2 regions of the Thermoanaerobacter sp. RKWS2 genome follow, and region 1 is predicted to be linked to the other one. Evidence: a T-box and tRNA genes for the amino acid it is inferred to sense, from the RefSeq annotation. Region 1 holds a T-box; the other holds one or more tRNA genes.
The links. The T-box of region 1 lies ahead of metG (methionine--tRNA ligase). A T-box ahead of a tRNA ligase gene usually reads a tRNA of that ligase, here a tRNA-Met.
Positions count from the first base shown of each region.

Region 2: it encodes a tRNA-Met, which carries the amino acid that the T-box ahead of metG (methionine--tRNA ligase) is inferred to sense. The anticodon was not compared.

Region 1 is NZ_CP110888.1:112,397-128,523, forward strand. Features, by position in the region: gene OEI98_RS00585 (sulfite exporter TauE/SafE family protein) at 1-520, opposite strand, end outside; partial or broken gene OEI98_RS00590 (hypothetical protein) at 619-2,782, opposite strand; gene arcA (arginine deiminase) at 2,965-4,188, opposite strand; gene OEI98_RS00600 (tRNA1(Val) (adenine(37)-N6)-methyltransferase) at 4,327-5,073, shown strand; gene rsmI (16S rRNA (cytidine(1402)-2'-O)-methyltransferase) at 5,076-5,897, shown strand; gene OEI98_RS00610 (cation diffusion facilitator family transporter) at 6,034-6,903, shown strand; gene OEI98_RS00615 (AbrB/MazE/SpoVT family DNA-binding domain-containing protein) at 6,939-7,190, opposite strand; gene OEI98_RS00620 (nucleoside recognition domain-containing protein) at 7,368-7,952, shown strand; gene OEI98_RS00625 (spore maturation protein) at 7,958-8,479, shown strand; gene OEI98_RS00630 (CCA tRNA nucleotidyltransferase) at 8,561-9,964, shown strand; gene dmpI (4-oxalocrotonate tautomerase DmpI) at 10,013-10,207, opposite strand; T-box leader at 10,649-10,880, shown strand; gene metG (methionine--tRNA ligase) at 10,924-12,825, shown strand; gene OEI98_RS00645 (TatD family hydrolase) at 12,838-13,605, shown strand; gene OEI98_RS00650 (ubiquitin-like domain-containing protein) at 13,792-14,823, shown strand; gene rsmA (16S rRNA (adenine(1518)-N(6)/adenine(1519)-N(6))-dimethyltransferase RsmA) at 14,860-15,681, shown strand; gene OEI98_RS00660 (hypothetical protein) at 15,751-16,127, shown strand, end outside.
Region 2 is NZ_CP110888.1:2,510,732-2,526,858, forward strand. Features, by position in the region: gene OEI98_RS13320 (recombinase family protein) at 1-1,468, shown strand, start outside; tRNA gene OEI98_RS13325 (tRNA-Met) at 1,425-1,501, opposite strand; tRNA gene OEI98_RS13330 (tRNA-Met) at 1,509-1,584, opposite strand; tRNA gene OEI98_RS13335 (tRNA-Leu) at 1,589-1,678, opposite strand; gene OEI98_RS13340 (Ppx/GppA phosphatase family protein) at 1,775-2,680, opposite strand; gene OEI98_RS13345 (S1 domain-containing RNA-binding protein) at 2,743-3,174, opposite strand; gene OEI98_RS13350 (FtsB family cell division protein) at 3,262-3,549, opposite strand; gene yabQ (spore cortex biosynthesis protein YabQ) at 3,618-4,094, opposite strand; partial or broken gene OEI98_RS15180 (putative manganese-dependent inorganic diphosphatase) at 4,172-5,790, shown strand; gene OEI98_RS13370 (MtnX-like HAD-IB family phosphatase) at 5,793-6,422, opposite strand; gene OEI98_RS13375 (extracellular solute-binding protein) at 6,439-7,098, opposite strand; gene yabP (sporulation protein YabP) at 7,207-7,503, opposite strand; gene OEI98_RS13385 (SpoIID/LytB domain-containing protein) at 7,591-8,571, opposite strand; gene OEI98_RS13390 (RNA-binding S4 domain-containing protein) at 8,627-8,872, opposite strand; gene ltrA (group II intron reverse transcriptase/maturase) at 8,977-10,389, opposite strand; gene OEI98_RS13400 (HU family DNA-binding protein) at 10,843-11,118, opposite strand; gene mazG (nucleoside triphosphate pyrophosphohydrolase) at 11,197-12,684, opposite strand; gene OEI98_RS13410 (helix-turn-helix domain-containing protein) at 12,837-14,147, shown strand; gene OEI98_RS13415 (MFS transporter) at 14,166-15,398, shown strand; partial or broken gene hydF ([FeFe] hydrogenase H-cluster maturation GTPase HydF) at 15,423-16,127, opposite strand, start outside.

The sequences.
Region 1 (16,127 bases):
CTGATAAAACGCCAGCTACATACATTGTTCCAAAACCGCTGTAAACTCCCGCTACTTTGTATTTTACTTCTTTATTTAACACTTTGTCAAAATAGGACCCTTCTAATTTCAATTTTTTAGCTAAAGGGTGAGATACGACATTTTGAGGCAATTCTTCATGCCTTTTTCTAAGCATAGCCAAAGCCGAATACAAAAGCACAATGCCAAAAATTATATAAAGATATTTTGGGCTTATCAATCCTGCAATGTAAGCTCCTGTTATAGCTCCTGTAGTTGTAGCGATTTCCAAAAACATCCCTATTCTCAAATTTGTAATTTTGTCTCTCACATATGCAACTGCTGCCCCACTGGAAGTTGCGATGACTGAAACTATACTTGCACCTATAGCGTATTTGATATCTACACCTAATAACAAAGTAAGAGCTGGAATTACAATTATTCCTCCTCCTAATCCTAAAAGGGCTCCAAAAATTCCTGCTATAAAAGAAAAGGCGAGAATTTCTAGAGAGGTTAAAACCACATTATCATCTCCTTGTTTTTGTTGGGTCAATTGCTACAATAACAATTATAACATACCCTTTAAAAGGAGCCAAATATAAAGGCTACAGTGATTATTTATTATACCTTCCTTTGAAGGAGTAGTAAAATAGGAGGTATTGCGTATATACAGGTAGTGGCTGCTGCTACAATGCCAGCATCGTTGAAGGCAAGAGCAAAAAGCATACCTACGATACTACCAAAAAATCCGTAATACACATATTTATAATTTTTGAAGATGTTTTTAAGTACTCCCGTTGGTCTATAAGATAGTATAAATAGTACTAAAATAGATATTATAAGTACCCATGACCATATAGTGTATCTTATAAGGTTAAGCTCCATTTGAAGCTTTCTTGTAAAAATTTGGAACAAAGAATTTATACCTTCACTTTTTACAATAATAGCTGTTTGGGCCATATGGGTAGTAGTTCCAAAAAACATTGAAGCTATAAACATCAAAAATAGTAATATTACCATAGAGATAAACATTATTAAAAAGGTCTTTTTATTTATTTTTACTCCAAAGAGCATCAAAATTGTGGAACCAAAAGCCATAAAACCAGTTATAAATCCGCCGACTTTTGCTCCAAATTGTGGTAGAACCATTAACCAAAATGCAACAGTAAAAAGGATAAAGCCTAAAATTTTTACGCTCTTGGTTTTATATTTTTCAGTTAATGCCATAGTTCCCATAATTGAAGAACCTATCAAGACTCCCATGTATTCATTTCCTATTCCATAGAACCTAGCTCCGCTTATGACGTCATATCCTAATATAGAGTTTTTCATCAAAGGAGAATTAAGTAACAAATCTATTATTATTGTGATTGTGGTTACCAAACTTATTACCATTAGTCTATCTAAATCATTTTTTACAAAATACATGATTAACCCGTCAATTAATCCAGTTAAAACAACAACAGCCACAATGTTTAAGTAAAGAGATAAGGGGCCTAATAAAGGCAGAATTAAAAATGTCAGAGGAACAGTCATTACTCCTAAAATTATAGGTGTCAAATACTTTAAATATTCTTTTTCAAGAACAATAGGCCTATATAAAGTATTAGCACAATGACTAAAAACAAAACGTAACTTTTCAATACCAATGGTCTAGCATTGTGGACAGAAACTATCATTTTATCTGCGTTGATAAGATAACCAAGGGCGTTTTGGTATTTGATGCTTTCAATTGGATGTCCCAACATTTCTACAGGGGGTTCTATGTTAAAGTATGATAATATTGTTGGTGCTATGTCTAAATTTGTAATAATTCCTTGGCGCTTTGTAGTATTAGAAGTCGCAAAGCCTTGTGAATAAGAAGGACCTGCTATTATTACAGGGGTAATTAAATTGTTAATTTGTATATCTTGATTAGAAGGATAAGGAGTCACGACAATAAATAAATCTTTAGACAAATCCAAATCAGATAATATTTTACCTATAAGTTTATCAGATTCATATAATGCCTTTTCTCTGTAACGCTGAGCCAAGGAAGGGGAAGTATATTTAGAAAATACATCTGCCCTTAAAATATCTCCAGGGTCTATAATAATGAGGCCACCATTTTTACTGTATTCTACAAATTTATTGTAAAGTTTTTCATAATCGGCTTTTACCATGTAAGGACTATTATCATCTTTTACTAATAAATCTTCGCTAATATCTCCCTCAGATATCCCGTTTTTGTCCATGCCAATTAAAGGGGCATATCTTTTATAGGATATTCCAGAGGGAGTCTTTATGTCAGAGTTCCCTAATACGTACACGTTAATTTCATTAAAAGTTCACCTAACAATCCCGGCGTAACAGTATAATTTAAAGTAGAAGCTTGATTTATTAAATCTTGTATTCCTAAGTTAACTATATTACCTTCTTGTGGAAGTTTCCCAGTGTAAAGGTGATATAATTTTTCTGCAGAAGTATAGCCATAAACTTCATCATTGTTAAAACATAAGCTACCCATTTCACCAGCCGAAGCTCGGGTACCTGTTCCTATGGTGAGATAAGAAGAAGGTTCTGAATAACTTCCGGCTGCTCTTGTATTCATAAGTGCTAAGGAACCTATGTCTAATAACTTTTTTATATTTGGAAGATTGTATTTAGCAAGGTCATTAATACTTGTCCTATCTAAAATAAAGAGCACTGCTATTTTATTCTTTGTTGGAGATGCAAAAGAAATTGAAGGGGAAACTGCAAAGAAAATAAACACAAGACATAAAAAAATTGCAAAAAACTTTTTCATAGATTATCCTTCCTTTTCAATTAGTAAATTGACACCCAAACATTATACCATTAAATTATTAAAAATTTATTAACAACAGAAAGGTTAAATCTGTTAATTTGTTAATAACTTTTCAATGCAAATTAAAAAATCCCCTTTTTTATGCTTTAAATTTGTGCATAAAAAGGGGACTGTGATTTAATTTATTCTCTTAAAAGGGGCATAGTCATACAACGAGGGCCGCCTCTTCCTCTTGAAAGTTCCGACCCTTCAATAGGGATTACCTTTATTCCTTCTTTTTCCATTATTTTATTAGATATTTCATTTCTAGAATAGGTTACAATAACTCCCGGAGCGATAGCTAAAGTGTTTGTACTGTCATTCCATTGCTCTCTTGCAGAAGTTATTGCATTTAACCCGCCAGTTGGTATTATATCTATTGTGTAGAGATTTAGCGCATTTTTTAATGCTGTTTGCAAATCTTTTTCCTGATGTATAGAGAAACCTTTTTCCTCTTTTATGATGCTAAATACTCTCAACTCGTTTTTTATTCCTGGATAAAAAACAAATCTGTTTGTGTCAACCATGGTGAAAACTGTATCTAAATGCATATAAGAACGGTTTATAGGGATTTGCACTACCAATATTCTTTCGACAGAGGAACCTTTTTCAAATAAATTATGGGCTAATTGTTCTATTGCCTGAGGAGTTGTTCTTTCACTACATCCTACTGCAATTACTTTTTCGCTTAATACCAGCACATCTCCGCCCTCTATGGAATGAGGATAGCTATCATCATACCACCAAGGAATATTATTTTTTCTAAAAATTTCATGATATTTATAAATGTATTTTAATATTAGAGTTTCTGGTTTTCGCGCTGCTGTTTTCATAGAACTTATCATTAAGCCGCCATCTATCATTGCTCCGGGGTCTCTTGTAAAATAAAGGTTTGGTAAGGGCTTTATATAAAAATAATTATCTTGGTATATGTATTCTGCTAAACCCATCATAGATTTTTTTATCTTTATTTCATTTAGAGCCAAACCTGCAATTGCTATTTCGGCAACCTCGTTTGAAGATTTTTCTTTAAGGAATTCTTTTAAATAGTTATTGATTTTTGGAGAGGTAACTCCATTTACTTGAAGTAATTCCTCAATAAATTTTTCTTTTACATCTTCTTCTTTTAATATTTCTTCTAAGAGATTTTGTAAATACAGTACTTGGACTTCATTTTGCTGCAATACTTTTGCAAAGTTGTCGTGTTCTTCTTGGATCCTTCTAACCCAAGGGATATCGTCGAAAAGAAGCTCGGATAAATTTTGAGGGGTCAATCTTTCCAATTCTTTCCCTGGCCTGTGCAAAATCGTTGTTTTTAATTTATTTATTTCTGAATTTACGCGGGGAGCAGTAACTACTTTTGTCAACTTTTCATCCTCCTAATGTTTAAATTCTTTATATAGTATACTGTGCACTACTTCAATTTTCAATACGTATTTAAAAAGTTAATAAAAACTTTTGGCAATTGTGATAAAATAAATCAAGAATATTATAGAGGTGATAAAATGTTAAGAGATGGGGAAAGATTAGATGAATTAAACTTGAAAGATTTAGTTATAATTCAACACAAGGATAAATTTAAATTCGGAATGGATGCGGTATTGCTTGCTAATTTTGTTACTGCTAAAAAAGGAGATAAAATTGTAGATTTAGGATGTGGGTCTGGCATAATACCTATTTTAATTGCTGCTAAAACTCAAGATACCTTTATTTACGGTGTTGAGATACAAGAAGATATGGCGGATATGGCTACAAGAAGTGTAGTTATTAATAAAATGGAAGAAAGAATAAAAATAATAAAAGGCGATGTAAGAGGATTAGAAAAGATATTAGGATATGAAAAATTTGATATAGTGACTTCAAATCCTCCCTATATGCCAGTAAAAACGGGATTTGATAAAAAACAAAAGTCAGAAAATATCGCGAGATACGAAATATATGGAGGACTTGAGGAATTTATAAAGGCTGCTTCGAAACTTTTAAAATTTGGAGGAAAATTTTTTATGATTCATAGAACAGAAAGATTAGTTGACATTTTGTATTTTTTGAGAAAATACAATTTAGAACCTAAAAAATTGAGATTTGTGCATCCTTATGTAGATAGTAAACCCAATCTTTTGCTAATAGAATCAAAAAAAGGTTCTCAGCCAGGTTTAAACATATTGGCTCCCCTTTATGTGTATGAAAAAAGTGGGGAGTATACAAAAGAAATTATAGAAATATACTCTAAAATGCAATTAGAGGAGGAATAAAGATGGAAAATTATGGGGTATTATATTTATGTCCCACTCCTATTGGTAATTTAGAAGATATAACTTTAAGAGTTTTAAAAACTTTAAAAGAAGTTGATATTATAGCTGCCGAAGATACGAGGCAAACTCTTAAACTTTTAAATCATTTTGACATAAAAAAACCTCTTACCAGTTACCATGAACATAACAAAAGGACAAAAGGGGTAAAACTTATAGAGGAATTAAAAAAAGGGAAGTCAATTGCCTTAGTTACAGATGCAGGTACACCTGCAATCTCAGACCCTGGGGAAGACCTTGTGAAACTTTGCATAGAAGAAGACATAAAAGTTGTGTCATTGCCTGGTCCAACTGCTGCAATTACTGCTTTAGTTGCTTCAGGATTAAATACTTCTTCCTTTGTTTTTGAAGGTTTTTTGCCGACAAAAAATAAAGAAAGAGAAGAAAGGCTAAACCGTATTTCAAAAGAAGAGAGAACTGTCATACTTTATGAGGCACCTCATCGTTTAAAAGAAACTCTCCACGAATTGAAATCTTATGTAGCTGAAAGAAAGATTGTCATAGCAAGAGAACTTACTAAAATTCATGAAGAATTTATAAGAGGGACAATAGATGAGGTTTTAACGAAACTGGGGGATGAAATAAAAGGTGAAATTGTACTAATTATTGAAGGAGCACAAAAACAACAAGTTGAAGAAAAACCAGAGATATTAATTCAAAAATACCTTGCAGAGGGAATGGATAAAAAAGAGGTTATTAAAAAAGTTGCTAAGGAATTGGGAATACCCAAAAGTCAAGTGTATAAACTTACTATAGGAAAAAAGTAAAGAAGTTGGAAATAATAGTTATTATCAATTGAATTTGATTTTCAATATCCCAAATTAAAAATATTTGCATATTTTTCACCAATAAACTATAATATATATCAACAGTGAAATTTCAATTGAGAATATGGAGGATGTTATGAATAAACAAAACGCAGCTTTGCTATCTGTGGTTTCTAACAGTGTATTGATAGCTATAAAATTGTTGGCGGGAATACTAATGCATTCAGTAGGGGTAATTTCTGAAGCCATACATTCTTCAATTGATTTAATTGCTAGTCTAATTGCCTTTTTCTCCATACGAGTAGCAGTAAAACCCGCAGATGAGGACCACCCTTTTGGACACAGCAAATATGAGAACGTTTCTGGCTTTGTGGAAGCTATTTTAATTTTTTTTGCAGCTATACTTATCATATATGAGGCAGTGCGAAGAATAATTACTGGTACTTATGTAGAAAATTTAGGAATGGGCATTATTGTCATGATTTTTGCATCTTTTGTAAATGGAGTAGTATCATATTTTTTGTTTAAAGTATCTAAAGAAGAAAATTCTATTGCCTTAAAAGCAGATGCAATGCACCTTTTAACTGATGTATTTACGTCTTTGGGAGTTACACTAGGACTTGTTGCCATAAAAGTCACTAAATTGGATATTTTGGATCCAATCATAGCTATTTTTGTTGCATTGCTTATTATAAAAGCATCAATTGAGTTGACAAAGGAAGCTTTAAAAGATTTGACAGACACTAGTCTTCCAGAAGAGGAAGTTAAAGAAATAGAGAATATAATAAAATCAAATTCTGAAATTACAAGTTTTCACAAATTGAGAACGAGAAAATCGGGGCCTCGAAGAGAAATAGACGTTCATTTGAGAGTGGACAGAAATTACAACATAGTAGATGCCCATGAATTGTCCCATAAGGTTTCAAAACAAATAACTGATAAATTCCCTGATTCCCATGTGATAATCCATGTAGAACCGGAAAGAAAAAAAGAAGAGGATAAATAATAGGAGGACACACCCTCCTATTATTTATCCTGCTATTAGTCTACAGATTTCTTTAACTCTTCAAGGCAATTTTTACATATATTTTTGCCTTTGTAGTTTATTACATTCTCAGCGTTGCCGCAGAAAATGCAAGCAGGCTCATACTTTTTGAGGACTATTTGTTCCCCATCAACATAGATTTCAAGAGCATCTCTCTCTGCTATGTTAAGTGTCCTCCTGAGCTCGATTGGTATTACTACCCTTCCCAATTCGTCTACTTTTCTTACAATACCTGTGGATTTCAACATTTTTCTCCCCTCCTGAGTTACAAAATTCGACAACTAAACTTCACTTATAATAATACCAAGTTTTGAAAAATAAGTCAACACCTTTTTTGGAATTTTTTAAGGTAAATAACATAAATTTTATTACATAAGAAGAAAAGCATAAACGAAGTTTTTTTGGTAATTTGGGAGGGCTATACCATGATAAATTACATATGGTTTTTTATGATAGCGATAGGAGTTTTAGTAGGAATAATAAATGGCAGAATGGCAGAAGTATCCAAAGCTATAATTGATTCAGCACAGACTGCTGTTGCTATTTCGATAGGGTTAGTTGGTGTAATGTCTTTATGGCTTGGAATAATGAAAATTGCAGATAAGTCAGGCCTTACAGATATTATCGCAAAATTGCTAAAACCTACAATTATAAGGCTTTTTCCTGATGTGCCAAAAGACCACCCAGCTATTTCAGCGATGATAATGAATATATCAGCTAATATGTTGGGATTAGGTAATGCAGCAACACCTTTTGGGATTAAGGCTATGGAATACCTTCAAGAGCTTAATAAAAAAGACAGTGCTTCAAATGCAATGGGCCGTTTTTTAGTGATAAATACAGCTTCAATACAGCTTATACCTGCAGTAATGATTGGAATAAGGGCTTCTTTGGGAGCTAAAAATCCTGCGGATTTTGTGATTGTCAGCGTACTTTCAACTAGCACTGCACTTGTAGCTGGCCTTATTTTGAATAAATACCTTGAAAAAATGCCTATATTTAAGGAGTGAAAATAATGATGAAAATTATATCTGAATGGATTATTCCTATACTTGTTCTTCTTATTCCTTTTTATGGAATCATAAAAAATGTCAAAGTGTATGAAGTGTTCGTCGATGGGGCAAAAGAAGGAATTTCTGTAGTTATAAAAATTTTTCCAGCTCTTGTAGCAATGCTTGTGGCAATAGGTGTATTAAGAGCGTCAGGCGCCCTTGACTTATTGGGGGAATTTTTAATGCCTTTTACAAATAAAATAGGCATGCCACAGGAGCTTGTGCCTCTTGCTTTAATAAGGCCTCTTTCGGGAAGCGGTGCTTTGGGGATTGCGACTGAGATTATAAAAACTCATGGTGCTGATTCTCTAATCGGAAAAATGGCTTCTGCTATGTATGGATCTACTGAGACCACTTTTTATGTTCTTGCTGTTTACTATGGGGCAGTGGGAATAAAAAAGATGAGACATTCTGTTATCTCTGGAATTTTTGCAGATATTATCGCAATACTTTCTTGTGTATTTTATAGCAGATTATTTTTTTAATACTTGTACACTTTTTCACTTTTGTTATACTATATATTGTAATGTTGTTTTTGCCTTTTAAAAGGAAAGGAATGATTTTTTGTGGCAACAATACCAAAATTAATAAGAAAATTAGGAAAAGAAGCATATAATTTGTATATTGTTGGGGGATACATAAGGGACAGGATTTTAAATAGAGAAGCTAAAGATTATGATTTTGTAGTTCAGGAAGATGCAGAGAAAATCGCCAAATTAGCGGCAGAAAAATTAGGGGGTACTTTTGTGCCTTTTATGGAGGAAAAAGGCACATATAGGGTTGTTGTAGGAGATGAAATATTGGATTTTACTAATTTAAGAGGAGAAGACATATACATAGATTTAGCTCATAGAGACTTTACAATGAATGCTATGGCTATAAAACTGACGGATTATTTTGAATTTGAATATATTATTGACCCTTTTGGTGGCATGATGGACATAAAAAACAGGAAAATAAAGCATGTTGGTGTGATGACCTTTAAAGAAGACCCTTTAAGAGCTTTGAGGGCCGTAAGATTTGCTGCGACTTACAAATTTGATATTGATGAGGGTACAAAGGCTAAAATAAGAGAAGAAGCGGCCTTAATAAAACAAGTAGCGCCAGAGAGAATAATGAATGAAATTTTTATAATATTAAAAGAAAAGAATTCTCACAAATATTTAAGAATGATGGAAGATTTAAAACTTATGGAAAATATATTTGAAGAAGTTGCTAAAATGAAAGAAGTAGGAAAGTGCTATTATCACCTTACGAATGCTTGGATACATTCACTAAAAACCGTAGAAGAATACGAAAATATCATAAATTCTATGAGATTTCCCAAAGACGTATATGATATAGTTTCGGAGTATTTAGATAGAAAGCTTTCTTCTGACAACAAAGTAAAGGACATAATAAAACTTGGAGCTCTTTTTCACGATATAGGCAAACCAGAATCCATATACATTGATACTGAAAATAGAGTACATTTTTACAACCACGAGACAAAAGGAGCAGAAATCGTAAAAAAGATAGCATCAAGGATGAAAATGCCCAAAAAAGAGTCTTCTTTGCTAAAGAAGCTTGTCCTTTATCACATGAAGCCTTTAATGTACTATGTAAATGGCGGACCAACGAATAAATCTCTTTTTAGATTTTTTTCCGAACTTAAGGATGATTCAATAGCGATTCTACTTTTATCTCAGGCTGATTTTACTGCTACAAGGCTTAATTTAGGTAAAGAGGAAGAGATACCAAAGTTTACAGATTATATTACCAAGCTTTTAAAAAGATATGTAGAATTTAAAGAAACAGAAAAACCATTACTTTCGCCGCTGGATATAATTATAAATTTTGATGTAAAAGATGGGAAAAAATTAGGACAGATTTTATATGAAATAAGGAAAAATAGATTTTACGGAGAAATTCAAGATAAAGAAGATGCTGTAGAGTTTGTAAAAGAAAGAATGAAAATAGAGAAAATATAATTTAAAAAGAGATGCAAAAATTTTCGCTGCATCTCTTTTTTATAAGAGTTATTTTTTATGTAGTTCAGAGAGAGGGGTTCCTCCTACGCCTATATTGTCTGGATTATTTTCTTTTATAATCACTGAGAATGCATTTATAGGAATATTGAGTACTTGTGAAGCTGCTTTTGTAAGTTCAGAAATAAGTTTTGCTTTTGTTTCCTTACTTAAATTGTCAGGTCCTTCAATTGTTATAAAAGGCATTGCAATCCTTCCTTTCTATATTTTTTTGATGTTCTCGATATTTATTTTAACACTTTTTTGTGTAAGAAACCAAATTATAAGAAAAATTTATGATGACAATTACTAAAAATCAATTATATAATATTGTTAGCATTTTTGGGATAGAGAGGAAAATGAAAAAGCTTTTATTTTTGTATAATTGCTTTTTTCTTTTGGATTTTTTTGACCCTTACCTATTTCGATTAAAACATCAAAAGAATAGTTTTTACTTTTTTTAAAATATTTTACATCTGAAGCGGCTTCTATATCAAAAAGTTGTTCATTTTTTTGAGGTTTGATTTCATAAATGTGATATATTGCGACGAGTGTAATTGTAAAAGCTATACTAATGCAGAAAATATACTAAAAAGGTAGTTGACAATACTTTTTATAAAGGGTATATTAAAGAATAAATAGATATAGTAAAAGGCGATGAAGGAAAGAGTAAAAAGCTTGAACTTTCACAGAGAGTCGGGCGAGGTGCGAACCGATAAAGTTTGGGCTTTTGAAGATGGCTCCGGAGCCGTACTGCCGAAGGCTAGTAGGTTTTACCGGGAACTCCCGTTACAGGGTAGGAGTGTGTTAGCACTCTGTGAGGCATGCGTCGTGAGGCGCATGTGAAGAAGGGTGGTACCGCGACAATCTCGCCCCTTATGTGGAGGCGAGTTTTTTATTTACAAAAAAAGAGGAGGATGGATATGAAAAAGACTTTTTACATTACGACACCTATCTATTATCCCAGTGATAAATTACATATTGGTCATTCATATACTACAGTTGCTGCAGATGCGATGGCAAGGTTTAAAAGGCTTACCGGATATGATGTCAAGTTTTTGACCGGTACTGATGAACATGGGCAAAAAATTCAAAGAATAGCAAGAGAAAAAGGGATGTCTCCTAAAGAATATGTAGACGGGATAGTTGAATGGATAAAAGATTTATGGAAGACAATGGATATAAGTAATGACCAATTTATTCGCACAACCGATAAATATCATGAGGAAATAGTACAAAAAATATTCACGAAATTGTATGAAAAAGGAGATATATACAAAAGCGAATATGAGGGATGGTACTGTACTCCTTGTGAATCTTTCTGGACAGAAAGCCAGCTTGTAGATGGGAAATGCCCAGACTGTGGTAGACCAGTAGAAAGGGTAAAAGAAGAAGGGTATTTTTTTAAATTGTCTAAATATGGGGATAGGCTGTTACAATATTATGATGAACATCCTGATTTTATACAGCCTGAGTCAAGGCGCAATGAGATGATAAACTTTATAAAATCAGGTTTGGAGGATTTGTTTGTCTCAAGGAGTTCGTTTGACTGGGGTATAAAGGTACCTTTTGACCCAAGACATGTGATTTATGTTTGGATAGATGCTTTGTCAAATTACATAACTGCTTTAGGATATTCTACAGACCATGACGACGACTTTAAAAAATACTGGCCAGCAGATGTTCATTTGGTTGGAAAAGAGATAATGAGGTTTCACACAATAATATGGCCAGCAATGCTTATGGCTCTTGACTTGCCCCTTCCTAAAAAAGTGTTTGGACACGGTTGGCTTATACTGGAAGGAGGCAAGATGTCAAAATCTAAAGGCAATGTAGTAGACCCTAAAGAGCTGGTTAGGAAATATGGCGTGGATGCTGTAAGATATTTTCTTTTGAGAGAAGTGCCTTTTGGGGCGGATGGAGTGTTTTCTAATGAAGCTTTGATAAACAGAATAAATTCAGACCTTGCTAATGACCTTGGAAACTTGCTGAGTAGGACTGTTACAATGATTGAAAAATACTTTGAGGGCATTCTGCCAAAGCCTTCACAAAAAGAAGAAGTAGATGATGACCTTATAAATACTGCACAGAATCTACCTAAAACTGTTGAAGAGTACATGGATAAACTTCAGTTTTCCAACGCTTTAATTGAAATATGGAAATTAGTAAGACGAGCTAATAAGTACATTGATGAAACAATGCCTTGGATTTTAGCGAAAGATGAAAGCAAAAAGGAAAGATTGGGTACTGTTTTGTATAATTTAGCGGAAGCTTTGAGATTTATTGCAATACTTATATCTCCTTTTATGCCAAATACCCCGCAAAAAATGTTTGAACAATTAGGAATAGAAAAAGATTTGACGACTTGGGAGAGCTTAAAGTTTGGCTTGTTAAAAGAAGGTACAAAAGTAAAAAGAGGAGAAATTATTTTCCCGAGAATAGATGTAAATAAGGAGCTGAGTGCTATAGAAGAAAAAGCAGAGGAGGAAGAGAAAAAGATAGATTATATCACTATTGAGGATTTTGCAAAAATTCAGCTTAGGGTTGCAGAGATTTTGGAAGCCGAAAAAGTGGAAGGCTCTGACAAGCTTATAAAGATGAAGCTTAAAGTGGGAGAGGAGACAAGGCAAATTGTAGGAGGAATTGCTCGTTATTACACTCCTGAAGAGCTTATAGGAAAGAAAATAATTATTGTATATAATCTGGAGCCAAAGAAACTAAAGGGTATTGAGTCTCAAGGAATGCTTTTAGCAGCATCTACCGAAGGAAAAATGTCCCTTCTTACAGTGGACAGGGATATAGAAAGTGGGGCAAAGATAAGCTAAGGAGTGATAAAATTGTTGGTAGATTCTCACGCTCATCTTGAAGATGAGAAATACGATAGAGATAGAGAAAAAGTTATTGAAGAATGTAAAAAAGACCTCACATTTTTAATAAATGTGGGGTCTAACCTCTTAACTTCTAAACAGTCTATTGAGCTAGCTCATAACTATGACTTTATATATGCTTCTGTTGGAATTCATCCCCATGATGCACAAAGGGAATTTGACAAAGTGGAAGAAATAGAGAGATTAGCTTTACAGGAAAAGGTTGTAGCAATAGGAGAAATAGGGTTAGATTATTATTACGACGACCCTCCCAAAGAGTTTCAAAAAGAGATTTTTATAAAACAAATAAGGCTTGCGAAAAAGCTAAATCTTCCAATAATAATACACGATAGGGATGCTCATGGAGATATACTAGATATATTAAAACAGGAATGGACAAAAGATTTAAGAGGGGTTTTTCACAGTTATTCGGGAAGTGTTGAAATGGCTTTTCAAGTAATTGAAATGAATTTTTACATTTCTTTAGGGGGGCCTGTGACATTTAAAAATGCAAAAAAACCTAAAGAAGTAGCAAAAGCTGTTCCTATTGAAAAACTTTTAATTGAGACAGATAGCCCTTATCTTACTCCTGAGCCTTATAGAGGAAAAAGGAATACACCGGTGTATGTGAAATTTGTAGCGAAAAAAATTGCAGAATTAAGAGAGATGCCTTATGAGGAGGTTTGTAGGATTACTGCTGAAAATGCTATAAAACTTTTTAACATCCCTCTCAAATAAAAGTTTTAAAAAACAAACCTCCTGTTTTGAGGGGAGGTATCAAAAGTCAAAAAAATGCGTATAATATCATTGAGTTTGGTTTCCCCATAAATGAAAAATTGTGTATAAAAATTTGACAAATCAATTTAATTGGATTAAAATTACTTACGACTCCCCTAAATTAAATTTTTAACAGGAGGTTATGGGATGGATACAGACAAGTTTAGAAAGCGACTTGGTGAAATAGTTAAAAAACCAGTTGCTCTTCTAACGTTGGCTGCAGTATTCCTATTGATTGTCGGAGCTATAACATACGCAAGCTTAAAAAAGGAAATAACCCTTCAGGATGAAGATAAAAAAATGGTTGTTACAACATTTAAATCAACAGTTAAGGATTTGTTAGAAGAGAAAGGAATTAAGCTAAGAAAAGAAGATGTAGTAACGCCTTCTTTAGACACTGGTTTAAAAAATGGCATGAAGGTGACTATCAAAAGAGCAGTTCCTATCACTATCTGTGTGGGTGGAAAAGCAAAAGATATTTACACTGCTGCATCTAATGTAAAAGAAGTATTTCAACAAAATAGTATAACTTTAGGACCACAAGACAAAGTAAATATGAGTTTAGATACGCCTGTGTTTAGGTACATGTACATCGACGTTACAAAAGTAACAGAAAAAATTGTTACTCAAGAAGTAGATATACCATATCAAACAGAGACAGTAAAGAATGACAATATGGAAAGAGGACAAGTAAGAGTAGTTCAACAAGGAGAAGTTGGGAAAAAACAAATTGTGATGAAAGTTACTTATGAAAACGGCAAAGAGGTAGCAAAAAATATAATAGAGGAAAAGATAATAAAAAATCCGATAAACCAAATTGTGCATGTTGGAACACTAGGAGTTTTTACTACTTCAAGAGGAGAGACTTTTAGGTATAGGGAAATTAGAACTATGGTTGCTACTGCTTATACTAATAGCGTAACAGATACCGGTAAAAAACCAGGAGATCCCAATTATGGGATAACTGCTACTGGTACGAAAGCTACAAGGGGAGTAATAGCTGTAGATCCAAGGGTTATACCTTTGGGCACACGACTTTACGTAGAAGGATATGGATTTGGAATTGCTGCAGATACAGGTGGAGCTATTAAAGGGGATAAAATTGATGTTTTTTTCCCGACTCTTGAGGAAACAATTAAATGGGGAAGAAGATACGTGAAAGTTTATATTTTAAAATAGACAGGGTTTCCCTGTCTTATTTTTTGAGGTGGAGCTATGAAAGTAAAAGGGGTTAATGTAAAGAAAAAATGGGGACAAAATTTCATATTTGACAAAAATATTTTAGCAAAAATTGTGACTGCTTCGGGAGTTGCTTCTGAAGATTTTGTACTAGAAATTGGAACAGGATTAGGGACTTTGACAGAAGAACTAGCTAAAATGGTTAAAAAGGTAATTTCTTTTGAAATTGACAGAGAGCTTTATGAAGCAACAAAAGAAAAACTTAACATTTATAACAATGTGATTATCATAAATGAAGATATAATGAAGGTGGATTTAAATAAAATAGCTAATGAATATTTTGAAGGGAAGCCTTTTAAAGTAGTTGCTAATCTTCCTTATTACATAACTTCTCCTATAATAATGATGCTTTTAGAGTGTAAATTTGTAAAAGAGATAACTGTGCTAGTGCAAAAAGAAGTTGCTGAAAGAATTTGTGCTCTGCCGGGTACTAAGGACTATGGGATACTTACAGTTTTTATAAATTTTAAAGCAAAGCCTAAGATACTTTTTAATCTACCACCAAGTGTTTTTGTTCCTCCACCTAAGGTAGATTCTTCTCTGGTTAAATTAGAGATACTTGATAAATCTTTAGTTGGGGTAAAAGATGAAAGGTTATTTTCTAACGTGGTAAAAGCTGCTTTTGGACAAAGGAGAAAAGTATTGTCCAATGCTTTAAAAACTTTAGGACTTCCAAAAGAAATTATAGATAAAGCTTTTACTCTTTCAAACTTATCACCTCAAAGGAGAGGAGAAACTCTTAGTATAGAGGAGTTTGCTGCTTTGGCAAATGTTATTTATGATTTGACAAAGCAGTAATAATAATCCCCCTCTTTTCATAATATATATTGCAAAGTTATATTTAAGATAAATGAGGGGGAAGAATAAATGCCAATAAATATATATAAAAGGTTTTATATTGTCTTTAATCAAGAAGACAAGGGATGTTCTATTGAAGGAAAAGAAGTGACAGGTTATTTAAAAGTGGAGTTTAGAGGAAGCAGAGGAAGAATAACAGCGGCTTTGCAAAATCTTAATCCCACGTATTCCTATAATGTGAAATTGCTAAAAGGCGAGGGAGAAGTTACTGTTGTAGATTTTGGAGCAATAAAAGTAGATGATAAAGGACGCGGTGGAGGAGAATGGACTTTTAATGTAGAGAATGTAAAAGATTCGGGAATTAGTTGGGAGGAATTTTCTGTAGCATTTATAGAAGCCCATGATGGCATAAAAACTTTAGTACCTTTGGCATCTGTTATAAACAA
Region 2 (16,127 bases), 430 kb from region 1:
TCAGCGAGAAGAGAGCATTGAGGCCCAATTAAGGGCTATAAAAGAGTACTGCGAAAAGAATAGTATACAGCTAGTAAAAATATACACTGATGAAGCAAAGAGCGCTACAACTGATGATAGACCGGCATTTCTGCAGATGATAAAAGACAGCTCATTAGGTCTTTTCAATGCTGTTATTGTACATAAATTGGACAGGTTTGCACGCAACAGATATGACAGTGCCTTTTACAGAAGACAGTTGAAAAAGAATGGTGTAAGATTAATATCGGTATTAGAACAGCTTGACGATAGTCCCGAGTCTATAATTCTTGAGTCGGTACTTGAAGGAATGGCTGAGTACTACTCCAAAAACCTTGCGAGGGAGGTTATGAAGGGATTGAAAGAAAATGCTTTTCAGGCCAAATTTAATGGAGGTATACCACCTTTAGGATATGATATTGTAAATGGAGAATATGTAATAAATGAGAAAGAGGCTGAGGCAGTAAGATTAATTTTTGAGTTGTATGCCCAAGGGTATGGATATAGGCAGATAATTGATGAATTAAACTTAAGAGGTTACAGAACTAAGAAGGGGAATCCGTTCAGCAAAAACAGCATTCATGAAATTTTAAAAAATGAAAAATATACTGGCAAATATATATTCAACAAAGGCACAAAGAAAAATCATAGAATAGTAAAAGAAGACGTAATCGTTATAGAGAATGCTATACCTGCAATCATTGATGAAGACTTATTTAAAAAAGTGCAGGAGAAAATGGAAGAAAGAAAAATAACAAGAGGGGCTAATTCTGCAAAAAGGGTTTATCTTTTGTCAGGTCTTGTTTACTGTGGTTTATGCGGCTCTAAAATGGTAGGGTGCTTAAGCAGGGGCAAGTATGTGACTTACAGGTGTAGCAGAAAAGATAGAACTAAGCAGTGCACAAATAGAGATATAAATAAAGAAAAAGTAGAAGCTTTTGTCATAGAAGAGCTGAATAAAAGAATACTCGACCCGAAAGTAGCACCAATACTAGCTAGGCTTTTAAATGAAGAAAATCAAAAGTTAAATAGAGAGAAAGCAGAAGAAATTACTTTTTTAAAAAAGCGTTATAAGGAGGTTGAAGAGCAGATGAAAAACATAGTAGAAGCCATTGCTCAGGGCATGTTCCAGCCGATTATGAAGGAAAAAATGAATGAATTAGAAGCAATGAGAAATGAACTCGCTTACAGAATTAAAGAGCTGGAAAATAAAAAAGAAACAAGCTTTATTACACCAGAAATGATTTTGAAAATCTTTGAAAAGGATAGGGAAATAATTAATTCATCGAAGGATCCTCATGAAATTAAAGAAGTGCTTAAAAACTACATAAAAAAAATAATCGTCACCCCAGATGAAATAAAGTGTGAATTTTACTTCTGGATAGGTGACGATTTCCGTTCTTTGCTGGTAGCGGCGAGTGGATTTGAACCACCGACACTGCGGGTATGAACCGCATGCTCTGGCCAACTGAGCTACGCCGCCATATTTTTGGTTGCGGGGGTAGGATTTGAACCTACGACCTCCGGGTTATGAGCCCGACGAGCTACCGGACTGCTCCACCCGCGCCATTGGTGCCGGAGACCGGACTCGAACCGGTACGGGCTTTTAGGGCCCGCAGGATTTTAAGTCCTGTGCGTCTGCCAGTTCCGCCACTCCGGCTTCATCTCCTTGAGACAGTATTTATTATATTATATCTATATCTTTAAGTCAATAGTTTTTTATCCACTTTTGCAACTTCAAATGAAAATTCCATTTCTATAGCTTAAATTCCCCAAATTTATAGAGGACTGCTCCTTCTAAATTATCCCACTCACTAACCGTTATTTCTTTGAAACTCAGCATTTCTAATATAGTCAGTAATATAGCAGTTCCCGCAATTATTATATCAGCCCTTTGGGGCTGCAATCCAAAAATTTTTTTTCGTTCTTCCAATGTAACAGACATAAATTTATCTAAAATCCTTTTAATTTCTTCCTTTTTTAACTGATAGCCATGGACTTTTTCTTGAGAATAAATTTCTAATTGCTGAGAAACTGCGGCAAGAGTTGTTATCGTTCCTCCTATGCCGATAACATTTTCAACCTCTTTGTACTTATCAATGGAATTTACCACTGCATCTATTATGTGTAACCTAATTTCATCATATTCCTCAGTTGTAGGAGGATCATTTTTAATAAATTTTTCAGTAAGCCTCACAGCCCCTATATCAAAACTTTTTTTTACAAATTCTCTACCTTTGTACGCTAATTCAGTACTTCCTCCTCCTATATCTAACACCAGAGCATCTTCCTTATTAACTCCCATCACCGCTCCGATGTATCCAAACAAGCTCTCTGTTTCTCCATCTATAATTTCTACCTCTAGCCCAAGTTTTCCAATTTGCTCAAAAAAAGCATCTTTATTTTTAGCATCCCTCATCGCAGATGTTGCAAAAGCATATATAACTTCTGCGCCTTTTTCTTGGGCCAATTTCACAAAGCGTTCAATCACTTCAATGCTTCTCTGTATCGCATTATTATTTAACTTCCCCGTTTTAGAAATTCCTTCCCCTAATCGAGTTATTTCAACGTCTTTTTGTATCTTGTTTATATTTTCATTATCTATGTCACATATAAGTTGGCGTATTGAATTTGTCCCTATATCAATCGCACAAATTCTCATAATAACCCCCAACTATCACAGGTAAAAACCCTTTATGAAAAATCTTCGGGCATAACCCGAAGTTAATATCCATTGCTTCTTCTGTAGCCTGTGTTTCTTCTCTTGGAATCAAAATTCTTTCGCAGCTGTTGCTGTCTTTCGTCTGAATCCTTTAAAAACTTAAGCAATCTCTCTTCAAAAGAACTATTAGTATTATAATTCCTATTGCTCTGCCATACAAAATCCTTTGGATCTCTTTCTTTATTATTATTATTTTTTTTAGGCAAAGCCTTTTTGATTGACAAACTTATTCTTCCATTAGCATCCATGGACAATATTTTTACTTTTACTTTATCATGCTCCTTCAAATGCTCCCTAATGTCTTTTACATAGGTATTAGCAACTTCCGAAATATGCACCAACCCAGTTTTTCCCTCTGGTAGCTGAATAAATGCTCCAAAGTCTGTGATGTTTAACACAGTGCCCTCAACAACATCTCCAACCTCAAATGGCATATAAATAAAGATCCTCCCTCTAAAAATTTTATTAATGAGTTCATTATATATTAAAATACAAAATATTTCAAGATAAATTTTTCGAAATCACTTTTTTGTCTCTTGTGTCTTAGTTTTTGAAATATCTACATAAATTATTTCTCCTTTTTTAACCAACCCCAATTTTTGCCTTGCCTCATTTTCAATAAAACTTTCACTATTTATCTGGTGAAGTAATTCATTTAAATACTTATTTTCTTTCATTACTGCAGCTTCTTTATTTTTCAAATCCCTATACCTATTATTAAGTTTCTCTAATGCAACTTGCTGCTGAAAAAAAGTAAATCCAATATATGCAATAAAGGCAAAAAACAATATCTTCTTTAGTTTTTTCACTCAAAACACCTACTTTCACAATGCGGATTAATCTATTATTTTTATTCGACATCTCTTTAAAAAATCCTCTATTTTTTCCTCTTAAAAATCTTAAAATAGGTTAAATTATTTTTTAGAAAAGCACCAGGCAAAGTTAAAATTTTTCTTGTAAACCTATAAGGAACAATAAAAAAATTGACTACTATTTTAACAGGGTATATAATAATTTCTGCCATCTTTTTTAAAAACTTTATTGTAAATTCATAAATTCCAATTAAAGCTTGGGTGATGAAATAACTTAGTAACACATAATAAAGAATAACTCCAATTGCAAATCCTAAAAAACTATAAAGCCTGATTTCAACGTAATTGCTTATATACATAAAATAAAGCATAGTAATTGTCCCAAAAAGCCAAAATATAATATCGGCAATATTAGAAAAAGTTTTTTTAAGCCTAAAAACTTGCCTTGTCACTTTAAAAATATCGTATATAAATCCCAGCACAAAACCGCCATACACTGTAACTAAAAATGCATAAATTTGACTTTGTATGGTTATTACCATTTACATACCCTCCTTTTCTTGTTATATTATATTTATCCACTGCAACAAGAATGAAACTAAAATAGGGGCGATGCATCATGACAACAGTATATGTTTCCGGACATAAAAATCCAGATACCGATTCTATTTGCTCAGCTATTGCTTATGCCTATCTAAAGCGCATATCTGAAGGTATAAATGCTATACCTGTTAGATTAGGTCCTATAAACCGAGAGACAAAATTTGTATTAGACTATTTTGGAGTAGAAAAGCCTACTTTTATTGAAAATGTATATACCCAAGTACAAGACATTAAATTTGATAAATCTCTTGTTTTTAAAGAAAACACCTCCATGTTTGAAGCATGGAACGCTATGATGGAAAAAAACATTAGAACAATAGCAGTAGTAGATGAGGAGAACAAATTAATAGGAATTGCAACAGTAGGAGATTTGGCAAAGGCATATCTTTCCTCTTCTCATGAATTATCTAAATATAAAATTCCTATTGACAATATATTAGCTACTTTGAAAGGAGAAGAAATTTTAAGATATGTAGATTATCTTGAAGGCGACATTTTAGTAGCTGCAATGTCCAAAGAAAATGTGTTAAAAAGAATAAAAAAAGGAGATATCTTAATCGTTGGAGACAGAGATGATATACAGCAAGCTGCAATTCAACAAGGAATAAAAGCTCTCATAATTACTGGCAATAACGGAATTTCAGAAAAAATTTTTGAACTAGCTAAACAATACAAAGTAACAATTATAAAAGTTGTACCAGATACTTTTGACACTGTTAAATTATTAAACCAAAGTATACCATTATCATATGTAATAAAAAAGAAGACCTAGTAACATTTAGAGTCAGCGATTATATTGATGATGTAAAAGAAGTAATGTTAAAATATAGATACCGCAACTTTCCAGTTGTCGATGAAGAAGGAAAAGTTGTAGGACTACTTGCAAGGCGACATATTTTAGACTATGAAAGAAAAAATGTAATAATGGTAGACCACAATGAATTCTCTCAAGCAGTAGAAGGAATAGAACAAGCAAGAATATTAGAAATAATTGACCATCACAGGATTGGGACGATAGAAACAGAGCAGCCAATACTATTTAGAAACCATCCAGTAGGCTCTACTGCTACAATTATAAATCGACTTTTTGAAGAAAAAGGGCTAATTCCAGAACCAAAAATAGCGGGAATAATGTGCGCTGCTATTTTATCAGATACTCTTGTATTTAAATCTCCTACTTGCACACCAGAAGACGTAAGAGCAGCTAAGAAACTTGCAGAAATTGCCAACATAGACATAAATGAGTTTGGAACTGAAATGTTCAAAGCAGGTACCTCTTTAGAAGGGAAAACTGTTGAAGAAATATTTTATACAGATTTTAAAGAATTTACAATAAATAATTATAAAATTGGCATAGGTCAGGTGAATACTCTCACAGATGCAGGAAAATTAAAACAAGACCTAATAAATTTTATGGAAAAAGTAAAAAAAGATAAAGGTTATGATATTTTACTACTTATGCTTACAGACATAATAAACGAAGGATCTGAAATACTTTTTGTAGGAAATAATAAAGAATTGTTGGAAAGAGCCTTCAACGTACAAATAAAAAATAACAGTTTTTACCTTCCATATGTCATATCAAGAAAAAAACAAGTATTGCCACCTATTATTAAAGCGATAAACTCCCAATAAGTTTATCGCTTTAACTTTTCTATTATATCGCCAAAATTTTTAAAAGAAATATATGGAATATCATTTTCTTTGCAATATTTTTCTAAAACACCCTTTGCAAAAACCTCATCAGCATATTTCACAACACAAATATCTGAATATCCATCTCCTATATATACTACATAATACCCCTCATTTTTGTATCTATTCAATACTTCCAGCTTACACATACCACATTTGTTGCAATCCTTGCTCTTATATGGAAAATCCACTTTTATTTCTCCCTTATCAAACCAAAGCTTATTGCTATAAAACTCTACATTAAACCCATACTTGTCCATAATGGCCTTTATATTAAAGTCATATCCATCACTCACTATTACAACTTCATAATTCTTTACTTTGCAAAAATTTAAAAACTCCAAGAAATAATCATCTATCTCAATAGTGTAAAGCAAATCCAAAAGTTTTTTCTCGTTCATTTCCATAAGCTTTAATGTCTCAATTGCGCATTCTTCAGTAGACATTTCCCCCTTTTCCCATAATTCCTCATAATACTGCCAACCATCCTTTGCAAACTTATTCACCATCAAATCAACAGTATCTACTTTAGTAACAGTACCGTCAAAATCTACTAAAAAGACTTTCTTCAATTAAATTTCTCCCCCTTTATTTTATATTCAAAAGCCATTTTACAAATTTTATAGCCAAATCTTTGTGCTGTCCATTCGCAATAATTGTAACAATTTTATCATTATAGTCATATCCCAAATTTTTTAAATATTTATTATTCCATCCAACGTATATTCCGTAAGCACCTGGTTTTACCTCATTAGAGGGTTCCTCTACTTTTGCCACATTTAACCCTGATAAATTTAACTCCTTTATCTCATCCAATCGCAAAAAAGCACCTTGACTTGCCAATATATCAAAATTATTTTTATCTAAAATAATGACATCTATATCTTGCGCTCCCATTCTGGCCATTAATTTTTGAGTTGAGGCAGGGTCAAGAGTAAAATTGCCATTTGGATTTTTTACAAGCCCATAAAAATCAATAGAAGCTTGTTTTTTGCCTGAAGGATCGCCAATCAATTCTTTAGTAACCTCTTTGCTAAATTCATTTAACCTATCAAAGTCCATAAATTTCCCCACGAAGGCAATATTCAATACATATTCTTTTCTATTTAAGACACTGCTTGTAAAAGCGCCTAATAGATAAATCACCAATATGCCTGTGATAATATGAACTTTATAATAGTCCCATATATATTCCACTTTTTCTTTTGTAGTCATGTTTCTAAACCAATTTTTTCTCTCCTCACTCATTTGTTTCACACCTCTCTACTTCCTTTGCGCAAAAATATCCAAATTTATTATAGCAATTAAACTTTTTAAAATCGAGTATATAAAACAAAATAAGCCGCAACATGCGACTTATCTAAACATTCTACTTATGAATCCCCCTGATTTTCCTATAAGGCCACTTTTGTCACTGTAATTTAAATTTACTATTTCTCCATCAATTGACACTTGTCCGTCATCAAGGTTCAATTTATTAATGTGAAGCCCTTGACCTCTTATTGTCAAAATTCCCAAATCCGTCTCCAATATTACGGTTTCTTCGTCAAAGCTTACAACATTTGTTACCCCAGAAATACTGATTTTTTCTCTATTTTCAATTGTAATATTATGAGGTTTCCCCGCTCTTAAAAAGTTCCTTTTATCTTCCATTTTAAACCTCCCCTCTTTTTAATTGACTATTATTATCTATGAATCTTGTACTTTTTTAGAACAAAAAAATCCTCCAATAGGAGGACTTCAATCCCAAATCTTGACTATATTTATGCTTTTAAAGTAATAGTTTAGTATGTCTTTCGCCTTTTTCCCCTCTTTAGCCATTTGATAAGCTCCCCATTGAGACATTCCTACACCATGCCCAAACCCTCTTCCTTTTATCACTAATTTACTTCCATCATAGGAAACCTCATCTATCATGGTAGATTTTAGTTTTTCACTTCCAATTGCCATTCTAAAATCGGGAGCATTTACAGGAATCTTATCGAAAAGAAGGTTTATCGTCCTGCCTGAAGCTCCTTTTGTTCCTATTTTGACAGTTTTAAAGTCATTTATTCCAAGCCCCATTTTCTTTAACGCATTAATCACTTCACTTTTTGTAAAAGTAGCTGTCCAATGCTTTACATTAGCCGGTGCATCAGGACTATCATTTGACTTTACACTTACAATGTAAGGAGGTTCCGCCTTTTTATAATTAAGGCCTTCTTTAGCTAAAGCAGTTTGTCCTGCTGCATGAGAGTGAAACCATGCATTTATAAATTTTCCGTCATAGACAGCAACTACACCTCTTGTATCTTTTACTGCTTCTTTTATTTTAGAATTTATATTTGAAGGGTTCCAAGCTTGAGCCTCTTCAAAATCTGTTGATATATCAGCTCCTGGATATTTAGACTTTTTAGTGCTTACAAAATTTAAAACATATGTCCTTGCTAAAATCGCTTGTGCTTTTAAAGCCTCAATTGGCCAGTCATTCTTTATTTCTCCTGCCACCGTTCCTTCAACATACTTTTCTAGAGGCATTTTTTCTATTTTGCCCGTTTGCACAACATAAACTTTAAGAATAGGCTCTTTCTTCTCTCCTGCATTTATTTTGGCAGGTATTTTAGGTAGTTCCATTCGTGGCTTTTTTATTGGTTCAGGTTTTTTGGCGGGCGGCTTGCAGGAAGTCATGGCAAATAACAAAGCTACTAACACCGCAATTAATTTCAGTATGTTCCTATACAATTAAAATCCCTCCTATACTTTTATTTATAGTATTTGAGGGATTTTCACAAATCATTCATTCTTCTATCAATTTATACATTTTGTAAGCCTCGTCTTTTAAAGCATGTTCCTTTACACCTATAACCTCTATTTTGACAATTTTATTTCCAAAGCTTATCTCTATTATATCATGTTCTTTTACTTCGTCACTAGCTTTTGCCTGCTTGCCATTTATAAAAACTAATCCTTTGTCACAGGCCTCTTTTGCAATCGTACGCCTTTTGATAAGCCTTGAAACTTTCAAAAACTTATCAACTCTCATGTGCTTTTTACACCCCCATGCAAAAATCGAGTAGGAGCTGAATAATTATTTTATTCAGCGTCCTCTCACACCACCGTACGTACCGTTCGGTATACGGCGGTTCATTAGGAATTGTGTACAATTAGATATCTTTGGGATAAACTCTTATAACCTATGCTTTCAAAGTATTTATTTGTAAGAGTCTTATTTAGGATTGGGCTATTGGATATTCTCCAGTAGCCTTTCCTTGTATTGGCGTATTCCCAGGCTTTTTGTTCTTCTACTCCTAGTTTTACTAAGTTATCATGCTTCGTTTTTATCTTCTTCCATTGTTTCCATATACATGCCCTTAGTCTTCGCCTTATCCATTCGTCAAGGGTTTTCATTATGCTTTTCGCGTCTGCTAATCCAAAATAGTTGACCCATCCTGTTGTTATTTGATTTAGTCTTTTTATTCTGTTTTCCATGCTTATTCCCTTGTTCCGATTGGTTATTTCTCTTACTTTTCCCTTAAACCTTTTGATGGATTTTTCATGGATTCTTATTCTTACTTCGTTTTCTTTTGTGTAGAATGAAAATCCAAGAAATTTTCTTCTCCATGGTCTATCTACAGCACTTTTTGCTTCATTGACTTTTAGTTTTAATTTGCTTTCTATGAATTTCTTTATGCTCTTCATTACTCTGTTTCCTGCAGACCTGCTTTTTACATATATGTTGCAGTCATCTGCATATCGGCAGAATTTATGCCCTCGTTTCTCAAGTTCTTTGTCTAGTTCGTCCAACATTATGTTTGCTAATAGGGGACTTAATGGCCCTCCTTGGGGTGTCCCTTCTTCTGTTGATACTTTGATTCCGTTTATCATTACTCCTGATTCTAGGTATCTTCGTATTAACTTTAGTACTCTTTTGTCCCCTATCCGCTTTTCTAGTTTGGACATTATTATGTCGTGGTTTACTCTGTCAAAGAACTTTTCTAAGTCCATATCTACAACCCATGTGTATCCTTCATTTATGTATGCTTCTGCGGCTTTTATTGCGTCTTTTGCACTGCGTCCTGGTCTGAATCCATAACTGCTATCAGAAAATGTATGGTTGTAGACTCTATTTAGTATTTGGGCTATTGCTTGTTGTATTAGTCTGTCTAGTACTGTAGGTATTCCTAGTAGTCTTTTCCCTCCATCAGGTTTTGGTATTTCTACTCTTCGCACTGGTTGTGGTTTGTATTTCCCCTCCAGCAGTTGTTGTTTTATGGTTGCCCAGTTTTCTTTGAGATACGGTAGAAGTTCATCTACTTCCATCCCATCGACTCCATGGCTTCCTTTATTTGCAACAACGCGCTTGTATGCTGCTTCCATGTTCCCTCGTTCTACTATCATTTCAAGCATCTTGCCGGTATATCTTTGTACCTCGTTTCTTCCATCTTCCGACGCCGATGATATACTATGCACTTCCGTTGTCTTTTGAAATTCCATTTCTCTATTCAACGGATAGCCTCTTTGTTGAGTTGTCTGCAGTCTCTGCATATCTTTCGAGTCCATAAGATTTCCAAAACCTCCTAACGTTCGGTCCTTCCTTATCTATTCATGTCTAGATAAGTACTATGACCTCTGCTGACTTCTCAAGGTTCAGCCATACATCACTGCATGGGTTGTCACTTCAGATTTTACTCCCATGACTTATCCTTGAGACCTCCCCGGGTAAGAACGATAACTTTCATCTCATATATCTGCCAGATTTACTGTATGGGATTCGGGTAGTGTTGGACTTCGTTTTGTTACGCAAACTCATCCATCCCAATTCAGCCTCTTATCTGGTTCTTGTTCATCAGACCGAGATTTTGCCTTAAGCTTCCTTCAGATTCCACCTCACGATGGACACCCTTGCTCTTGGCTAGTGGTTCCCACTACCAAGCCCACAGCGGACTTTCACCGCCTAGTTATCGCCCATGCCGGGCGCACGTAAGAAAATCAGGTCATAAAGACCTGATTTTCTTAAGAATTTACTAAATCCTTCAACGCTTTTCCTGCTTTGAAGATAGGAGCTTTTGAAGCAGGAATTGTTATTTCTTCTCTTGTCTGAGGATTTCTTCCTTTTCTTTCTGCTCTTTCTCTTACTTCAAATGTACCAAATCCTACTAATTGAACTTTGTCACCGTTTTTCAATGCTTCTTCTACTGCCTCGATGAAAGCATTCAATGCCTTTTCAGCATCCTTTTTTGTTAACTCACTTTTTTCTGCAATTTTCGCAACAAGATCTGCCTTATTCACAACAATACCTCCTTAGTTTTAAATATGTTTTACTCTTATTTATTCTTCACAAAATCGAAAAATCCTGCTAATATACGCTTATTTTTCATTTTTTTTATCAAATTTATTCATCTTTGCTTCATTCCATAGCTTATCCATGTCATCTAATGTCATTTCATCCAATTTTTGTCCATTTTTTGCTGCAGTTTTTTCTATGTATTCAAATCGCTTTATAAATTTTTCCACTGTGTTGTGAGTTGCGCTTTCTGGTTCTACATCTAAAAATCTAGCTACATTTACCACTGCAAAAATTAAATCTCCAACTTCCTCAATAATCTTTTCTTTATCTTTCCCTTTATACACCTCCTTTAATTCTTCTAACTCCTCATAAACTTTAGAAATTGCATCCTCAACCCTCTCCCAATCAAAACCCACCTTTGCTGCTTTTTCCTGGACCTTATAACTTCTGATAAGAGCAGGCATATGCTTTGGCACATCTTTTAAAACTTCCGTATAAGAATTTAAATTCTTCTCCTCTTTTTTCAACTCATCCCATTTTTCTAATACGGCTTTAGAAGTTTTTAATTCTTCTGTCCCAAAAACGTGAGGATGCCTCCAAATCATCTTTTTGCATATGCCATCTACTACATCGCAAAAATTGAATGTTCCCCTCTCCTTTGCAATTTGTGAATGGAATACAACTTGTAAAAGCACATCTCCTAACTCTTCTGCCATCTTATCCTCAGATTCTTTCTCAATCGCATCAATTAACTCATAACTCTCTTCCACCAAATATTTTTCAAGGCTTTGATGAGTCTGCTCTTTATCCCATGGACATCCCTTTTCACTTCTTAAAATTCTCATTATCTCTAAAAGGTCATATATGTCATACTTTTCTTGAAAAATTTTTTGAACAGGAGGAATATATAGCGAAGTAAGATAATCGATCCAATCAATTCTATCAATCATATAAAGTGGCATCGTTTCTATCACTTGTCTACCATTAATTCCTGCATTTTTTATTAAAGTTACAAGATAATTATCGCCATATATTTCTGACAGCTTTAATTTCGCTTCTGAGGCGACAAATTTATCATATATTTGCACTACTATATTATGGCATCTTTTATCCGGCTTTTGAGTATCTAAAGATAAAGCGTCGATTATTTTCAACCCATAAATAGGGTCAATTTTTAAATCGCTTATAATTGCATCAATAAAAGAAACAGCTGGTATAACTTCTACTGATATATCGGCACAGTCTTTGCAAAAGTTTAATATGTACTCTACTGATTTTTCTGCAACATGGGGATGTCCCGGCACAGCATATACCACATTTCGATATTTTCTTGCTATATCTATTATTTCCCGAGCAATATCTTCATAAACTTCCTCAAAAGTCATACTTTTTTCGTATATTTTATCAAAAGTTTCAAAAATAATTTCTTGCTCTTTAAGATATGAAACAATAGGATGTTTTTCGGTCCTCAAAAAGACTTTATCAGCTCTTTTCATCTTTTCCAATACTCCTACTGTAATAGTATCTGGTGAGCCCGGTCCCAATCCTACAATAAATAGTTTATTCACAAAAACCACCTCTAACATTAAAATGTACAAATAATATTATATCACTTATCATAATTTTTATATAATTAAATTTACTCTGTACAAATCTGTTGAAAAAGTTGCCAAATTAAATTATAATATATTTTAGCATCTGCATTAAGGAGTGGTATTACATGGATATGGTAGAATTAGGCAAAAGAATCAGGGAAGAAAGAAAAAGGCAATTCTTAAAACAAGGAGATTTATCAGGGGATGAATTTTCAAAGGGCTATATAAGTCTTATAGAAAAAGGTAAGATAAGCCCTTCCTTGAAAGCTTTAAATTTCATAGCTCAAAAGTTAAATAAGCCAGTTGTGTATTTTTTAGATGAGGATTATGTCGAAAAAGAAGAATTAAAAAAAGAACTTGCAAAATACAAAAATATTTTAGAAAAGTTCTTAACTGCTCAAAAAGCTTTTGATAACAAAAATTATGAGGAAGCTATTAAATTATACATCGATATTTTAGACAATGCAATAGATGAGTATTCAACAAATTTGATAAATTTTTACCTAGCCAAATCTTATTTTGCTATCAAAGACTATACAAAAGTTCTTGAAATTTTAGATAAAATATCTCCATATTTTGAAAAAAGCTCATTGACTGAAATTATAGTAGAAATGCATTACATGAAAGGATTGTGTTTGGGCAATCTGCAAAAATTTCAATCATCATTGGAAAATTATTTAAAAGCTTTAGATGGTTTTGAAAAATACTCTTTAAAGCACACACAGTTGAAATCCCGCATACTTTATAGTATAGCAAATTTATACAGTAAAATGGGAGAATTTATTAAAGCAAGAGATTATTATATGAAATGCCTTGAATATTCTACTCAAATTAAAGCAGTAGATTTTATTGCTTTGTCAAATAATGGACTAGGACTTGTAAATCACGAGCTTAAACAATATAAGGATGCTTTAAAATATATAAGGCGTGCTATTCTGATAAGTAAAACCCTAAACTTAAAAGAAGATATTGCTAATGAATACAATTATTTAGGTTTTGTATATACAGATTTAAAAAAGTATGATATTGCAGAAAAATATTTTGTAAAGAGCTATTCGATGTATAAAGATTTAGGAAATGAAAGAGGAATGGCATACAATCTCACAGAAATCGGAAGAATTTACTATTTAAAAGAAGATTATCCCAAAGCATTAGAATATTTAAATCAATCTTTAGAAATCGTAACAAAACTAGGAGAAGAAGAAGAAATGGGTAGAATTTATACAATATTAGGAAATTTACATTTAAAACAAGGCCAGTTCGAATTAAGTGAAAAAGAACTTTTAAAATCTGTAGAAATACTCAAAACCCTTGGCCTTAAAAAGGACTTGTCCGAAGCCTATAAAGGATTGGGAAATCTGTATATTGCCCTAAATAATCCAGAAGAAGCTAAAAAATATTTTAATCAATCAATAGAGCTGTTATATGAAAATTAATAGCAAGGAGAAAAATAAATGAATACAGTGGAAAAATTAGAATATTCTTTTCCTGCTCTTAAACACAGAAATTTTAGGCTCTTCTGGTTTGGACAAATGATTTCCCTTATAGGCACATGGATGCAAAATATAGGCCAAGGTTGGCTAGTTCTTAAACTGACAAATTCGTCTTTTTTATTGGGGCTAGTAAGTGCTGTTCAGTTTTTACCTGTGATGCTTTTTTCTCTATTCGCAGGCGTTGTAATAGATAGATTCCCAAAGAGAAAACTAATTTTATTTACACAGTCAAGTTTTGCAATTTCTGCCTTTATCTTGGCCACTTTGACTGCTTTAAAGATAATAAATTATTGGGAAATCTTGGCTTTGGCTTTGTTTAATGGCTTTTTGAATACAATAGATATGCCAGCAAGGCAATCTTTCATCATTGACTTAGTGGGCAAAAAAGATTTAATGAATGCCATTGCTTTAAACTCTGCAGTGTTTAACGCAGCAAGAATAGTAGGACCAGCAATTGCAGGAATATTAATTGGCAAATTAGGATATGCTGTATGTTTTTATTTAAATTCTGCAAGCTTTATTGCTGTAATAATAGGACTCATATTAATTACCGTAGAAGGAAAAACGCCAAAAACTAATGATGTCAAAGCAAAGATTTTTGATGACTTAAAGGACGGGTTAATATACATCAAAAATACTCCAATTATACTCACCACGATACTCATGATTGCAATTTTAAGCACTTTCTCAATGAATTTCAATGTATTAGTTCCCGTTTTTACTAAAGATGTACTTCACAGAGAAGCTACTGGTTATGGTATGCTTATGTCAGCAATGGGAACAGGAGCACTAATTGGAGCATTGGTACTGGCTTCAATAAGCAGAAGAGGAGTAAAACCCGTTTATTTGTTTGGCGGTGGCATAGGTCTTGGAATTTTTCAAATCCTCATAGGAATACAGAGTAATTATCTATTAACAGCTTTACTTTTAGCTTTAGCAGGGTGGTCTATGATAACTTTTAGTTCCTCCGCAAACACTACTATACAAATTAACTCTGCAGATGAATTCAGAGGAAGAGTAATGAGTGTTTATTCTTTGGTTTTTGGTGGAGTAACTCCTATAGGCTCATTGTATGCTGGTACATTATCTCAAAAGTTTGGCTCCCACATAACTTTTATAGTAAGTGGAATAATCGCCCTTTCGTATACACTTTATGTCTTAGTGTTTCAATATAAAAAAGTGTATAAAGTATAATGTTTTTCCCATTCTAATTTTTTTCTACTCTTCCTCATATATCCTTTTTGCCTCTTTAAATATTTCAATAGCCCTTGGAAGAAGCCCATTGACATAAGCAATTAAAATTCCATAATTTACGATAGGTATTTTTTTCTCTTTAGCGTAAGAAATCCTATAAAGCATCTCTCTTCTATTTAGCATACAAGCTCCACAATGAACAATTAAACTGTAAGATTCCAAATCCGCAGGAAATGTCATACCACTAGACCAGCTAAATTGCAAATTCTTTCCTGTTTTTTGTCTTAGCCAACGAGGTATTTTAACTGTTCCTATATCATCTTCTTGTCTGTGGTGGGTACACCCTTCTGCAATTAAAACTTTATCGCCCTCCTTTAATTTTTCGATAACTCTTACCCCTTTTACAAGCTCCTCTAAATCTCCTTTATATCGGGCAAAAAGTATTGAAAATGAAGTGAGAGGTATGTCAGGAGGAACAATAGCACCAACCTTATTAAAAACTTGTGAATCTGTAATAACTAAAGAAGGCTTATTATTTATGCTTTTTAATGCTTTGTCCAATTCTGTATCTTTTACTACTAGTGCTATACCGCCAGTGTCAAGAATGTCCCTTATAGTTTGTTGCTGGGGAAGTATAAGCCTCCCCTTTGGAGCTGCTTTATCAATAGGCACAACTAAAATCACTAAATCACCAGTTTTTATCAAATCCCCTACCAATTTTATACTATC